DNA from 3 places in the Rhizobium indigoferae genome. Region 3 is predicted to be linked to each of the others. Evidence: riboswitches for the same ligand, from Rfam matches in the RefSeq annotation. Region 3 holds a riboswitch; each other region holds the start of a gene.
The links. A riboswitch is a leader RNA that binds a small molecule or an ion and turns the genes downstream of it on or off. The one in region 3 is predicted to bind FMN.
Positions count from the first base shown of each region.

Region 1: linked by a shared signal. The riboswitch ahead of ribB (3,4-dihydroxy-2-butanone-4-phosphate synthase) and the one ahead of U5G49_RS13450 (6,7-dimethyl-8-ribityllumazine synthase) in region 3 are both predicted to bind FMN.
Region 2: linked by a shared signal. The riboswitch ahead of ribN (riboflavin transporter RibN) and the one ahead of U5G49_RS13450 (6,7-dimethyl-8-ribityllumazine synthase) in region 3 are both predicted to bind FMN.

Region 1 covers NZ_CP140635.1:2,236,526-2,241,321, reverse strand. The annotation lists gene U5G49_RS11400 (DMT family transporter) at 1-416, opposite strand, end outside; gene U5G49_RS11395 (SDR family oxidoreductase) at 745-1,512, shown strand; gene ribB (3,4-dihydroxy-2-butanone-4-phosphate synthase) at 1,598-2,233, opposite strand; FMN riboswitch at 2,360-2,557, opposite strand; gene U5G49_RS11385 (glucose 1-dehydrogenase) at 2,750-3,532, opposite strand; gene U5G49_RS11380 (hypothetical protein) at 3,627-3,767, opposite strand; gene U5G49_RS11375 (SDR family oxidoreductase) at 3,803-4,591, opposite strand; gene U5G49_RS11370 (sugar ABC transporter ATP-binding protein) at 4,614-4,796, opposite strand, start outside.
Region 2 covers NZ_CP140635.1:1,351,216-1,356,011, reverse strand. The annotation lists gene U5G49_RS06935 (esterase-like activity of phytase family protein) at 1-864, opposite strand, end outside; gene ribN (riboflavin transporter RibN) at 948-1,856, opposite strand; FMN riboswitch at 1,941-2,095, opposite strand; gene hupB (DNA-binding protein HupB) at 2,220-2,495, opposite strand; gene lon (endopeptidase La) at 2,702-4,796, opposite strand, start outside.
Region 3 covers NZ_CP140635.1:2,630,688-2,635,483, forward strand. The annotation lists gene U5G49_RS13440 (GCG_CRPN prefix-to-repeats domain-containing protein) at 1-138, opposite strand, end outside; gene U5G49_RS13445 (SRPBCC family protein) at 371-817, opposite strand; FMN riboswitch at 1,061-1,203, shown strand; gene U5G49_RS13450 (6,7-dimethyl-8-ribityllumazine synthase) at 1,282-1,716, shown strand; gene U5G49_RS13455 (VOC family protein) at 1,891-2,580, shown strand; gene U5G49_RS13460 (LysR family transcriptional regulator) at 2,726-3,610, opposite strand; gene ampC (class C beta-lactamase) at 3,734-4,796, shown strand, end outside.

The sequences.
Region 1 (4,796 bases), 390 kb from region 3:
ATGATCATCACGCCGACGAGGCCGACGAGGATCGCCGACCAGCGCCGCCAGCCGACCGGCTCACCGAAGAACAGCGCAGCACCGAAAGTGACGACCAACGGCAGCGACTGCAGGATCGCCGAGGCATTGGCGATCGGCATCATGCCGAGCGCGGTGATATAGGTGACGGCGGAGAGCGTCTCACAGATGATCCTGAAGATGATCATCGGCTGCAGCATGACCCGCCAGGAGCGCAGCGCGCCCATTTTCCAGGCGATCAAATAGACGAGCAGGCTGGTGAAGAGACCGCGCAGGAACATGATCTCGCCGGCGTTCATATAGGCGATCACCGATTTGGACAGAGCGTCGCTGGCGGAAAAGCCGGCCATCGCCATGCTCATATAGATGGCGCCCTCAGTATTGCGTGATCGCGGCATGAAGAGATTCCCGTTACCTGTGCGCCCCTTTTAGTCGCGAAGATGCATGAAGGGAATCGGATGAATGTCACACCAGGCATAAATCGATGATGCGGTGCACAATGGCACTGATGTCAACGCAGGCGTGTGGGTGGAAGTCTAGACAAGTGCCTGTTTTATAACGTGAATTCCGATATTTCCGACGCCGCGATCAAGGCGTCGATGAGGACGCACCGTCGCGTTGCCTGTTCGGCCATAGGTGTTTTTCTCGTCCTGCGCGGGAAACAGGTGGCTGCATCGCCTGATGTTTGAGCATCTCAGGTCTCGCAACAACCCAGGAGAGACCGATATGACACTTCTCAACGACAAGATCGCAATCATCACCGGCGCAAGCTCCGGCATCGGCCGCGCGGCGGCGAAACTCTTTGCACGGCAAGGCGCCAAGCTCGTGGTCACCGGCCGGCGGCAGGACGCGCTCGATGCCGTCATCGCGGAAATCGAGGCGGAGGGTGGTCAGGCCGTCGCCATATCAGGCGATGTCAGGGACGAGGCGCTGCAGGCAAGGCTCGTCGAGACGGCAGTTTCGCGTTTCGGCCGGCTCGACATCGCCTTCAACAATGCCGGCATTCTCGGTGAGATGGGGCCGGTCGCCGGGCTGTCGCTGGAGGGCTGGCGCGAGACGATCGAGACCAATCTCACCGCCGCCTTCCTCGGCGCCAAGCACCAGTCGGCGGCGATGGGAAAAGGCGGCGGATCGCTGATCTTCACCTCGACTTTCGTCGGCCACACCGTCGGCATGCCTGGCATGGCCGCCTATGCGGCGAGCAAGGCGGGGCTGATCGGCTTCGTGCAGGTGCTCGCCGCTGAACTCGGAGCGCAGAAGATCCGCGTCAACGCATTGCTTCCCGGCGGCACCGACACACCCGCCAGCATTACCAACGCGCCGGATGCCACGCCGGAGGTGCTCGCCTTCGTGGAGGGGCTGCATGCGCTGAAACGCATGGCGCAACCCGAAGAGATCGCCAATGCGGCGCTTTTCCTCGCTTCCGACATGTCGAGCTTCGTGACCGGCACGGCGATGCTTGCAGATGGTGGGGTTTCGATCAGCCGAACATAGAGCGGGCAAGGGAAGGTGCCGTCAGGTTATCGCTGCGGCACGTTCTTTGTTGCGGCGGGCTATGCCGCCGCAACAAAGGCATCGATCAGGCGACTTCGCGTATGTCTCCTTCCGCCTGGCGGTCGAGGTAGGCGACCAGATCCTCGATGGTGACGAGGGGTAGGTTGTGGCGTTCGGCGAAGAGCGTGAGTTCGGGCAGACGGGACATGGTTCCATCGTCGTTGGCGACTTCGCAGATGACGCCGGCGGGGACCCTTCCGGCGAGGCGGGCGAGATCGACGGCGGCTTCGGTATGGCCGGGGCGGCCGAGCACGCCGCGGGGGTTGGCGCGCAGCGGAAAGATGTGGCCGGGACGGGCGAATTCATCTGGCTTTGCGCGATCGTCGACGAGGGCGCGGACGGTGGCGGCGCGGTCGGCAGCCGAGATGCCCGTCGTCGTGCCCTTGAGATAATCGACGGAGACCGTAAAGGCGGTTTTGTGCGATTCCGTGTTGTTGGGCACCATCAGCGGAATATCGAGCGCATCGAGGCGCTCGCCTTCCATGGCAATGCAGACGAGGCCGCGGGCGTGGGTCATCATGAAGGCGATTGTTTCCGGAGTGACGGCATCGGCCGCGACCACGATATCGCCTTCGTTTTCCCGGTTTTGGTCGTCAACGACGACGACCATCTTGCCGCTGGCAATGGCTGATATGGCATCTTCAATTGTTGCGATAGTCATGCTGTCTGGCCTTTCAAGGGTTATGTCAGCGGGCTGACATGGTCTGCTCGGCTCAATCCGTGAGCGAGCCTTCTGCCCTTGGGCGAACAAACGTCAGCCGACTCCGTGATGGAGTGCGACTGCCCGTGTTGTCCTCTTCCATCCGGACTATACCGTCGGCTCCGGCATCTCACCGGATCTGCTGACCTTCCAGCAATTCAAAGTGCTACAGCGTCGTTTGCGCGTCTGAAAGACGCCGGCGCTGTGGTGCCGGAAGCGCTCGCGGGCTCCAGGATCACTCCTGATACCGCCGGTGGGGAATTACACCCCGCCCTGAGAACATTTCAAAGATAGGATCAAAAATAGGCAGATGGCAAGGTCAGTCGACCGGGCAAAAATGCAAAGCTGCCCTAACGCCGATGGACACACTGTTCACATGGAGGCGACGACCGGCTCGCCTTCAGTGCTTGGTTGGTGGTTTGGTCCTTCCATGCATGTCGTTGTCCCAAACCACTGCGCACTTTTAGGCGACATGCATCAGGACATGATCAGGCCGCCGTCGACATTGATCGTCTGGCCGGTGATATAGGCGGCGTCATCGCTGGCGAGGAAGGTGACCAGGCCGGCGACATCCTCTCCGGAGCCGGCCCGTTTCATCGGGATGCCCTCGACCCATTCCTTCATCAGTTCGCCGGGGGCGTAGTTGCCGAGCAGCTTGCCCCAGGCCTGGTCGTTATAGGCCCACATGTCGGTCTCGATGATACCGGGGCAGAAGGCGTTGACGGTGATCTTCTCGGTCGCGACTTCTTTGGCCAGGCTCTGGGTGATGCCGACGACGCCCATTTTCGAGGCGGCATAATGCGGCGTGTAGATGAAGCCGTCGCGGGCCTGGCCGGAGGCGGTGTTGATGATGCGGCCGCCGCGCTTGTGCTTGCGCATTCTTGATATCGCCTCCTGGGCGCAGAGGAAGACGCCCTTGGTGTTGACGGCCATCACCTTGTCCCACTCGTTTTCGGTCAGGTCCTCGACCCGGGCGATGGTAATGACGCCGGCATTCTGGATCGAGACGTCGACCGAGCCGAATTCCTTCTCGGCGGCATCGTAGAGGGCCTTGACGCTTGCCTTGTCGGTAACGTCGCCGATGAAGGAGATCGCCTTGCCGCCTTCGGCCCGGATCTGTTCGGCAACGCCGTGGACCAGCTCCTCGTTGGCCGAAACGACGAGATTGGCGCCTTCGCGCGCAAAGCGTCTGGCGATGGCAGCGCCGATGCCGCGGCTGCCTCCCGTGATCACGACCGTCTTATCTTCGAAGCGTTTCATGCTCTTTCCTTCCCGGTAAACAGCAAATCTGGGCGTGACCTGCCCTGCGATGATTATTGGAGCTCAAGCGGTTGCCGAGATAATCTTGGCGAATTCAGGCAGTCTTGAGCGCCGTCCGTTCGACAGCCCGTTCGATCGGCGTGAAGGGCGGGCAGACGACGATATCGCACGCCGTCTTGCCCGTTATTCCCTTCAGCGCCTCGATCTCAGCTAGGGAGGAAGCGAGACCGTTCATTATCCAGTTGCCGGCAATGAGCTTTCGCCTCGCCATCACCAGCAGCAGAAACCGCCGTCGACGAGAAGATCGACGCCGGTCACGAAGCTTGCCGCATTCGACAGCAAGAACACTGCCGGGCCTACCATCTCGTCCACCGCTGCCATTCGCTGCATTGGCGTTTGCTCTTCGAAGAGCTTGGTCTGATGAACCATCTCCGGACGGGTGTTCATGGGCGTTGCCGTGTATCCGGGGGAGATGGTGTTGACGCGAATGCCGCGGTCGACCCATTCCATCGCCATAGACTTCGACATATGGATCACGCCCGCCTTGGAGGCGTTATAGTGCGCTTGGCTCAGCCCTCGGTTTACGATCACACCCGACATGGAAGCGATGTTGACGATGGAGCCGCGTCCATTCTTCAGCATGGCGCGAGCCTCGGCCTGGCAGGAAAGAAAGACGCCTTTCAGGTTGATATCCATCAACGTCTGATATTGGTCCTCCTCCATCTCTTCCGCCGCGTTCGCGTTAGCGATGCCCGCCGCGTTGACTGCAAGTGTCAATGCGCCGAGATCTGCCTCGGTCCGTGCTATTGCCTCTCCAAGGGAAGACTTGCTCGTGACATCCGCCGCGATCTGGATCGAACGGCGGCCAGCGGCGCGAATATGTTCAGCCGTCCTGGCCAGCCCGTCGTCGGTTCGACGGTCGAGTAACGCCACGTCGGCGCCGCACTGTGCAAGGCCGATGGCAATGCGCTGCCCGATGCCGCTTCCGGCTCCGGTAACGATGGCAACCTGGCCGCTGAGATCGAAAAGCTTCGGGGCGTTCAGAGTGATGTCGGACACCGCTCTTCCTTTCTCTGTCTGTTTAGATGGTGGCTAGCTCCATGACCGAAACGTCATTTGCCTGGTCACGATTGAGAATGCCTGCCTGTTTGCCTTGCGCAAGCACGAGAATGCGATTGGAGACTCCGAGAACTTCCTCGAGGTCCGAGCTTACGACGATGACCGCCACGCCCCGTTTGGCAAGATTGACGATGATGTCGTAGAT
Region 2 (4,796 bases), 1.3 Mb from region 3:
CTTCACAGCATCGGGCTCGCGCAGCACGCCTTTGGCTTCGCCCGAGAATTTCAGGGCGCCGTCACGCTTGGTGTCGATACCGGTGAGATCGACGCTGCCGGCGGTGAAATGCGTCTTCACTTCAGCCGTGTTGGCGTCGATGATGACGATTTCGTTGTTTTCCTGCAGCGTCAGAGCAATCTCGTTCAGGCTGTTGAAGGCGACGAATTCCGGCTCCGGATCCTCCGGGGCGACGCCGGCAAGCCCGGTCAGCGCCACGTGCTTGATCGTGCCGCAATCGACGGTGCCGTTCTTGACCTGGAAGACGACGAGGTCGCCAGCCGGCATTTGCGGGATCTTGCCGTCATTGACCTTTTCGTCGCGCTCGTTTTCGATCGCGATGGTGCCGAGCGTCTTATCCTTGTTGAGGGCGATCGAATCCGGCTGGCCGCCGAGATCACAGCTGTTCTCGATCTTCTTGGTCGCCACGTCGACGATGGCGAGACGGCCCGAGGGCTTCGCCTTGTTTTCGGAAGTGTTGACGGCAACGAGCGCCTTGCCGGCGCTCGAGGTGACCGATGTCGGCTCGCCGTCCATCATCACCGCGCCGCCGGCCTTCGGAGCCTTGGCATCGGTAATGTCGATGAAGCCGATCGCGCCGAGCGGGCTGTCGCTATAGATCAGCGTGTTGCCGTCGTCGGTCGCGGTGATGATTTCGGCGGAGCTCACCGAAAGCTTGTCCTTGTCAGCCGGCAGGTTCTGCGCAACCGGGAAGGAAGCGATGCGATTGAAAACCGGTTCGGCCGCGGCCGGAAAGGCAACGGATGCGAGAAGCACGGCAGCGAGCGCTGCCTTGCGCGATGAAATTGTCATGAAATCCCCCATGTGTCGAACATTCGAAACAGGAGTTTTCTGCGCGAGCGGCATGACAGAGGCATGACAGAGGCGACATTTTGCGCCAGACCACGTCAGGCTGGTTTGCGCTCCCGGCGCATCTCGTTTCGCATGATGAAGAGCGAGGCAGACAGGATGAGAGCTGCTCCCAGCCAAAGGTAACCCGCCGGCGCATAGCCAAAGAACAGCCAACCGGCCAGCACGTTCAACGGCAGCTTAAGATCATCGAATGGCTGGACGTAGGCGGCATCGGCTGCGGCATAGGCAAGCGTCAGGAAATACTGCGCTGCGGCGGTCAGCAGCCCCGCCAGCAGGAACAGGGCAAGTGTTGCACCCGTCGGCACTGCAAAACCTGCCGCAAGCGCCAGCCCGCCGTTTATCGGGGTCAGCAGAACGAGCAGCCAGACGGTGATCGTCTCCGGTCGTTCAATGCCCGTTAGGCTTTTGGTGATCAACGACGAGGCGCCCCACAGCAGCGCCGAGAGCACAGGCAGGAGTGCTGCCCAGCCAAAGCCGTCCGACCATGGCTGCAGGATGATCATCGCTCCGGTGAAACCCGCCGCCGTCGCGGCCCAGCGGGCCGGGCCGACGCGCTCACCGAGGAAAAGCCGGGCACCCAGAATGATGAAGAAGGGCGAGGTCATCACCAGTGCGATCGCCTGCCAGATCGGCACGGCGGCAAGGCCGGCGACCCAGGCCTCGACGCCGAGCGCGGCAAGCGCGACGCGCGCGAGGTGACGCCAGGGATAGTGCGTGCGCATCGCCGCGAGGCCGAGCCTCTTAAGGAACGGCAACGAAAACAGGAAGGCGAAGCCATATTGCCAGAAGGCTGCCGACGCCGAGGGAAAGGCAAGCTTCATCGTCAGCCATTGGGTGACGACGTTGAGAAGCGAAAAAGCAATGCCGGCAAGCACCATCCAGAGTGCACCGACAACGGCGCGGGACGGCGAGACTGCAAGGGAAGTCTGATTCATGTCTTTCATCCAAAACAGGGACCAACATAAATCAGGACGCATGAGCCACGACCAAGCGACACAGGACAGACCCCTGCCCTTCGCACGACCGACACTCATTCTCTTCCATCCGGACTTTAACCGTCGGCTCCGGAATCGCACCGGATCTGCTGACCCTTCCCCCGCTTGGACACGAGGGAAGGCGCTCGCGGGCTCGAGCCGAAACTCTTACCGCCGGTGGGGAGTTTCACCCCGCCCTGAGAACAGAAATGTCGTAGATCAAAGCCCGCGCGGCGGCAAGAGTGCTCCTAAAGCAAAAGGGGTCCGGCAAAGCCGAACCCCTCTCAAATCCTGGACAACCGGTCTCGTTTCCGGCTGACGGATAATATCAGATCAGCCGTTGACGGCGTCCTTCAGGCCCTTGCCGGGCGTGAATTTGGGCACGTTGCGAGCCGGAATGTCGACTTCAGCGCCCGTCGACGGATTACGGCCCTTCGTTGCGGCACGATGAGAAACGGTGAAGCTGCCGAAACCCGCGAGGCGGATGTCGCCCTTGTTCTTGAGTTCAGCCTGGACAACGTCGAAAACCGCGTCAACAGCGGAAGCCGCGTCAGACTTCGTCAGTCCTGCCTTTTCGGCTACTGCGGACACGAGTTCATTCTTGTTCATGTTTCCACCCCTTTCTAAATGGTATGAAACGACTCAAAAGTAAGCTAGGCGCAGAATAGGTTTCATCAGGCCCGCCGAAAACCCAAAAGCCCTGCAAATCAAGGAAAAGCAAGCGTCTACATGACGTTTTCACAAAAAAGGCTGGCGTTTCCGCCAGCCTTTTTGCGTGTTTTGCCCCAATTGGGCGTAAATGTGGCAAAGGCCACTCAATGCGCTATGGTTGCGCCTGTCTCATCGAGGCCTTCGACCGTTGCGATGACGGGCGTTTCTACCGTGCCGTCCCATTCGATCGGCTCCGGTCGCCGGATCAGCGCATGCTTGATCACCTCGCCCATGCGGGATACCGGGATGATCTCCATGTTGTTCTTCACGTTGTCAGGAATCTCCGCCAGGTCCTTGGCGTTTTCCTCCGGAATCAGCACCTTCTTGATGCCGCCGCGAAGCGCTGCGAGCAGCTTTTCCTTGAGACCACCGATCGGCAGCACACGACCGCGAAGGGTGATTTCACCGGTCATGGCCACATGCCTGTCCACTGGGATGCCGGTCATGATCGAGACGATCGCGGTTGCCATGGCGACGCCGGCCGAGGGGCCATCCTTCGGCGTCGCGCCTTCCGGCACGTGCACGTGGATGTCGCTCTTGTCGAAGCGCGGCGGCTCGATGCCGAAATCGACAGCGCGCGAGCGAACATAGGAGGCCGCTGCCGAGATCGATTCCTTCATGACTTCCTTCAGATTGCCGGTGACCGTCATGCGGCCCTTGCCCGGCATCATCACGCCTTCGATGGTCAGCAGCTCACCACCGACTTCCGTCCAGGCAAGACCGGTCACGACGCCGACCTGATCCTCGCCCTCGGCTTCGCCATGGCGGAAGCGCGGGACGCCCAGGTAGTCGGAGATGTTGGCAGCCGTCACATGAACGGCCTTCGTCTTGCCCTTGATGATCTCGGTGACCGCCTTGCGGGCGAGTTTCATCAGTTCGCGTTCGAAGTTGCGGACGCCGGCTTCGCGGGTGTACTGCTGGCTGATCGCCATCAGGGCGTCGTCGCTGACCGAGAATTCTTCCGGCTGCAACGCATGTTCCTTGATGGCCTTCGGCAGCAGGTGCCGCTTGGCGATTTCGCGCTTTTCATCCTCGGTGTAGCCGGCGATACGGATGATCTCCATGCGGTCCATCAGGGGCGCTGGAATATTCAGCGTATTTGCCGTCGTGATGAACATCACATCCGACAGGTCGTATTCGACTTCCAGATAGTGGTCCATGAAGGTCATGTTCTGCGCCGGATCGAGCACTTCCAGCAGGGCCGAGGACGGATCGCCGCGATAATCCTGGCCGAGCTTGTCGATCTCGTCGAGCAGGAAGAGCGGGTTGGACTTCTTCGCCTTCTTCATCGACTGGATGACCTTGCCGGGCATCGAGCCGATATAGGTGCGGCGGTGACCGCGGATTTCGGCTTCGTCACGAACGCCGCCAAGCGCCATGCGGACATACTCACGGCCGGTCGCCTTGGCGATCGACTGGGCGAGCGAAGTCTTGCCGACACCCGGAGGGCCGACGAGGCAGAGGATCGGGCCCTTGATCTTGGTGGCGCGAGCCTGCACGGCCAGATATTCGACGATGCGCTCCTTGACCTTGTCGAGACCGAAGTGATCGGCTTCGAGGATCTTCTCGGCATTGTTGAGATCGGCCTTGATCTTCGACTTCTTGCCCCAGGGGATGCCGAGCAGCCAGTCCAGATAGTTGCGCACGACGGTGGCTTCCGCCGACATCGGGCTCATCTGGCGCAGCTTCTTCAGTTCCGCATCGGCCTTTTCACGGGCCTCCTTGGACAGCTTGGTCTTGGAGATGCGCTCTTCCAGTTCGCTCATCTCGTCGCGGCCTTCCTCGCCGTCGCCGAGTTCCTTCTGGATCGCCTTCATCTGTTCATTCAGGTAGTACTCGCGCTGGGTCTTCTCCATCTGGCGCTTGACGCGCGAGCGGATGCGCTTTTCGACCTGCAGGACCGAGATCTCGCCTTCCATGAAGCCGAGGGCCTTTTCGAGGCGCTGCTTGACGCTGGTGGTCTCCAGCATCTCCTGCTTCTCGGTGATCTTGATCGACAGATGCGAAGCGACCGTATCGGCGAGCTTGGAATAGTCGTCGATCTGGCTGGCGGCGCCGACCACTTCGGGCGAAATCTTCTTGTTGAGCTTCACGTAGCTCTCGAATTCGGAGACGACCGAACGCGACAGGGCTTCCAGTTCGACCGGATCGTCATGCGGCTCCTCGAGCACATGGCCGAGCGCCTCATAGAAATCCTCG
Region 3 (4,796 bases):
ATGCCAGCCGCGACCGCAGGCGTAGTCGACCTTTGTGACATTGCTCTGGACATTAATTGTCCCCATCGGCATCGCCTCAGCTGTGCCGATCGAGAGGCCGCCAACGAGCAAGGCGGCCGCGATAGAAAGCGCTTTCATCGAGAACTCCATTTTCAATCCAGCCGTCCCCACTTTATGGCCGCTAAATTGAACTGGAGATGAACTGCGCGTTCATGTTTGGCGCTGGAGCATGATGCCGAAAAGTGTGAGCGGTTTTCGGACGACCTCATGCCCCAACTCTTTGCTTTAGAACAGAATTCAGACTTTTGGCCGATCCAGCCTATAATCATCCTGTTCTGGCAGCGGGCGATGTTGAAGGCGGAAAGCTGGGCTACGTCCTGCCGTAAAAAGGGTCAGGACCTGGATCACGCCCGGCGGCGACTTCGGTCAGCCGCCCGAGGTAATGGGCCCAGCCTTCCGCATGGCCGGCGCATTGATCAGCACTGGGCAGACCGCTATGGGTGAGCCGCAACAGCGTTCCGCCTCCCTGCTCGATCAGGTCGATCTCGACCAGGCTCGACCCCGGCGGCACCACCTCGCTGCCGTCCCAGCCGAAGCTGTAGGCAAGGCGATGAACCGGCACCACTTCACGAAACGAGCCGCGCGCAAAGCGGGCGCCGGTGACGTTGACGAGATAGAGCCCGCCGGGCTGCGGCTCGACCTGCGCTTCCGTTCCCATCCAGCGCAGGATCTTCTCCGGATCGGTCATCAGCGCAAACACCGCGGCCGGCGGCGCCGCGATATGCGCCTCGCGGTGAACGACGAAAGATTCTGGCATCACTCTCTCCCATGGTTGTCACGGCCCCGCCCAGGCGGAGACAGCGCGTCCTGTCTTGTCGTGGTATTTCTGACCTAGATGTCCTCACAGAGAGCATGTAGGCGCATGCCCCTCCGCCGCAAGAGGGATTGCCCGTCGCCATCGACGAACGAGCGAAATCGCCACTTGGAGAGCCCTGATCCAGCTCCGGCCGCGAAAGTATTTCGACCTATTGCCAGCCCGCCGCCTTCCCCCTATTGTTCGTGCCGTTCTCAGGGCGGGGTGAAAGTCCCTACCGGCGGTATGCAATTTTGATTGCGAGCCCGCGAGCGCCTTCTCAGGAAGGGTCAGCAGATCAGGTGAGATGCCTGAGCCGACGGTCATAGTCCGGATGAAAGAGAACGTGCGTTCCTGCCGCCCTTGCGGCCGTCGGGAACGTTCGTGATCGCCTTGGGTGATGTGTCTGTTCGCCAAAGGAGATTACCGTGACACCCACCCGCTACGCCTTCGTCAAAGCCAGCTGGCACGCCGACATCGTCGACCGCGCCCTTGATGGCTTCTACCAGCTCGTTCCGCCCGAGCAGGTCGACGTGTTCGATGTTCCCGGCGCATTCGAGATGCCGCTGCTTTCCCGCGATCTTGCGGCAACCGGGCGTTACGGCGCCGTCATTGCCGCCGCCTTCGTCGTCGACGGCGGAATCTACCGCCACGAATTTGTCGCCCAGGCCGTCGTCGATGGGCTGATGCGCGCCGGCATGGATACGGGCGTGCCGGTCCTGTCGGTGTCGTTGACGCCGCACCAGTATCAGGAAACCGAGCATCACAAGCAGATCTACCGCGCGCACTTCGTCGAGAAAGGCCGTGAAGCGGCAAAGGCAGCTCTGACGATCGGCAAAACCCGCGCCGCTCTTGCCGCGTAGTCAGCGGTTCGACGAACAGAAGACGGCGGGAACAGTCCCGCCGCTTCGATACAACTCCGCTACACGGCCAAATCAGACAGAATAATTGATTCGACGGCCTCACCGCACTGTGGTCCACTGGCCACTGACATGTATCGCCATTCTTAACGCATCCAAAACCCCAAGGAGCTGAAGATGAGCAATGCAATGCGCAGTGAAACCCCCATTGAGACCCCGAGAACACAGCCCGTCGACACCAAGCTCGAGGTGGTCGTGATCCCCGTTTCCGACGTCGATCGCGCCAAACGCTTTTACGACGGCCTGGGCTGGCGGCTCGACGCCGACTTCGCCAATGATGCCGATTTCCGTGTAATCCAGTTTACCCCGCCCGGCTCCGGCTGCGCGATCATCTTCGGCAAGAACGTCACCGCCGCGGCCCCCGGTTCCGCCCAGGGGCTCTACCTGATCGTCTCCGACATCGAGGCCGCTCGCCGCGATCTCATCGCCCGCGGCATCGAGGTCAGCGAAGTGTTCCATGACGCTGCCGGCGTCTATGCCGGCAAGGACGAACCCTATCTGTTCGGCCGCCTGCGGATCGCCGGCCGCGATCCCGATCATCGCAGCTATCGCTCCTTCGCCTCATTCAAGGATCCCGACGGCAACGGCTGGCTGTTCCAGGAAGTCACCACGCGGCTGCCGGGGCGCATCGACGCCGACGAGACGAAATTCACGACGTCGACCGAGCTTGCGTCAGCACTCCGCCGTGCGGCAACTGCCCATGGTGAACACGAGAAGCGAAACGGCGGCAAGCACGACGAAGGCTGGCCGGACTGGTACGCCGAATACATGGTCAGCGAACAGGCCGGCAAGCAGCTGCCCTTATAGGCAAAGGCGGCAACATCCTCTGAGAAGCAAGGGCATTTCGGTATGGCGCGCGCCATACCGAAATGTTTTATCGTGTCTATGCCTCACCAAATTCACTGATCTCCTTGCCGACGTCAGGTCGAGGATCGCGATCCGCCAGAAGCTGTCATTGAGATGCGGAAGAGATCTGCGACGTTATCCAATCGGAAAATGCGAGCATGGCTGCCGTTGGCGGCCTTGATTGAAGTCGAGTCAGCCAATAACTGCCCAATGATATGGTCGTGGGAAAAGGTTGTAATATAGCCCCTGATGACAGATGCCTGGAAAACATCGACGGCGGCGCCAGAGCAATTCCCAATCCTTGCATGGCCGCCTCCATCATGGCGAGGGAAGAGTCAAAAACGATCCCTGCGTTGACCTGTGCCGCAGGCGGAACATCAGCTGCCGCGAACCAGGTACTCCACTCGTCCGCCCTATAGCTCCGCAAAAGCGTCGCTTCGGCAAGATCTGCGGGCGAGCTTAAACGGTCTGCCAGTCTGGGGGTGCACAGAGGCGAAAGCGGAGCGTCGAACAGACGCAGTGCTTCTGTGCCGTGCCAGGAGCCGCTGCCGAAGCGAATGGCAAAATGCAGCCCCTCAGCGGCCATATCGACGCGATTATTGTTTGTCGAAATGCGCACGTCAATGAATGGATGCTGCTGTTGAAAATCCGGAAGCCTTGGCAATAACCAGCCGACAGCAAAGGTTCCAACCACGCCCAAAAACAGCAATTCCCGAACTTGCCCGGCTTCAATCCTGTCCAGCGTGATTGCCATTTGATCGAAGGAATTGGTCAACGTCGGCAAAAGAGCTTCACCTTCCGCGGTGATTTTCAAACCCTTTGGGAGGCGCTGGAAAAGCGCAACGCCCAATCGCTTCTCCAGGCTTTTGACCTGCTGGCTTACGGCGGCCTGAGTAACGCAAAGTTCGATTGCGGCGCGGGTGAAGCTGAGATGTCTCGCCGAAGCTTCGAAGGCTCTCAAGCCATTCAAAGGGAGGAATTGCCGAACCATCTTAGCCCTAGATTTTCTTGTATCTCCTCCGAGATATCATCGTTTGCTGCCGCAAAACAGTGCCATTAAATGCCGTCCTCATGCGCCTTTGCGCTGATTGAGCTGCGTATGGAGGATGAAAAAATGAAGCTTTATTGGATAGGAATTCTATCAGCCGCCCTGGTCGCGACATGCATTTCCTCAAATGGCTTTGCGGCTGACGAGATGAAACTGCAAGCCATCTCGGACAACGCGATCAAACCGATCATGGATAAATACGGCATCCCGGGCATGGCAGTTGCCATTACCGTTGACGGAGAGGACCACATCTACAACTACGGCGTCGTGTCGAAGGACACCAACAAGCCCGTCACTGCGGCCACCATGTTCGAACTCGGGTCAATCAGCAAAACGTTTACAGTGACCCTCACATCCTACGCTGAGGTGACCGGCCGACTTTCGCTGTCGGACAAGGCAAGCAAATATCTTCCATCGATGAAGGGAAGCCCCTTCGGCGATGTCGCGCTGATGAATTTGGGCACGCACACGGCTGGCGGATTTCCGCTGCAAATTCCTGATGACGTCAAAACCGAAAAACAACTAATGGACTATTTTGAAGCCTGGCGTCCTTCATACGAGGCTGGAACCCATCGAACTTACGCCAATCCAAGCATCGGGATGCTTGGCTATATAACGGCGAAAAGCATGCAGCGGGATTTCGCGGCGCTTATGCAGGACGAATTGTTTCCCTCTCTCGGGTTGAAGAGCACATATATCAATGTGCCGAAATCGCGGGTGGCGGACTATGCCCAAGGCTACAAGCGAAGCGGTGAACCGGCTAGAATGACACCCGCCATTCTTTCGTCCGAAGCCTATGGAGTGAAATCCACAGCAAGCGACATGATCCGGTTCATCGACGCGAACATGGGCCTCGTCGACCTGGACGAAAAGCTCCGGCAGGCGATCACGAATACGCATAGGGAATACTTCGATGTCGGCGCAATGACCCAAGACCTTATTTGGGAGCAGTATTCTTATCCCGCGAAGCTGACGACGTTGATGGAAAACAATTCCAGCGCGATGCTGAAAAGCATTCCCGTCAAGCAACTGAAGCCCGCAATGGAACCGCGCGACGATGTATGGATCAATAAGACCGGCTCAACGAATGGTTTCGGCGCCTATGTCGCGTTCATCCCGAAAGAGCGAG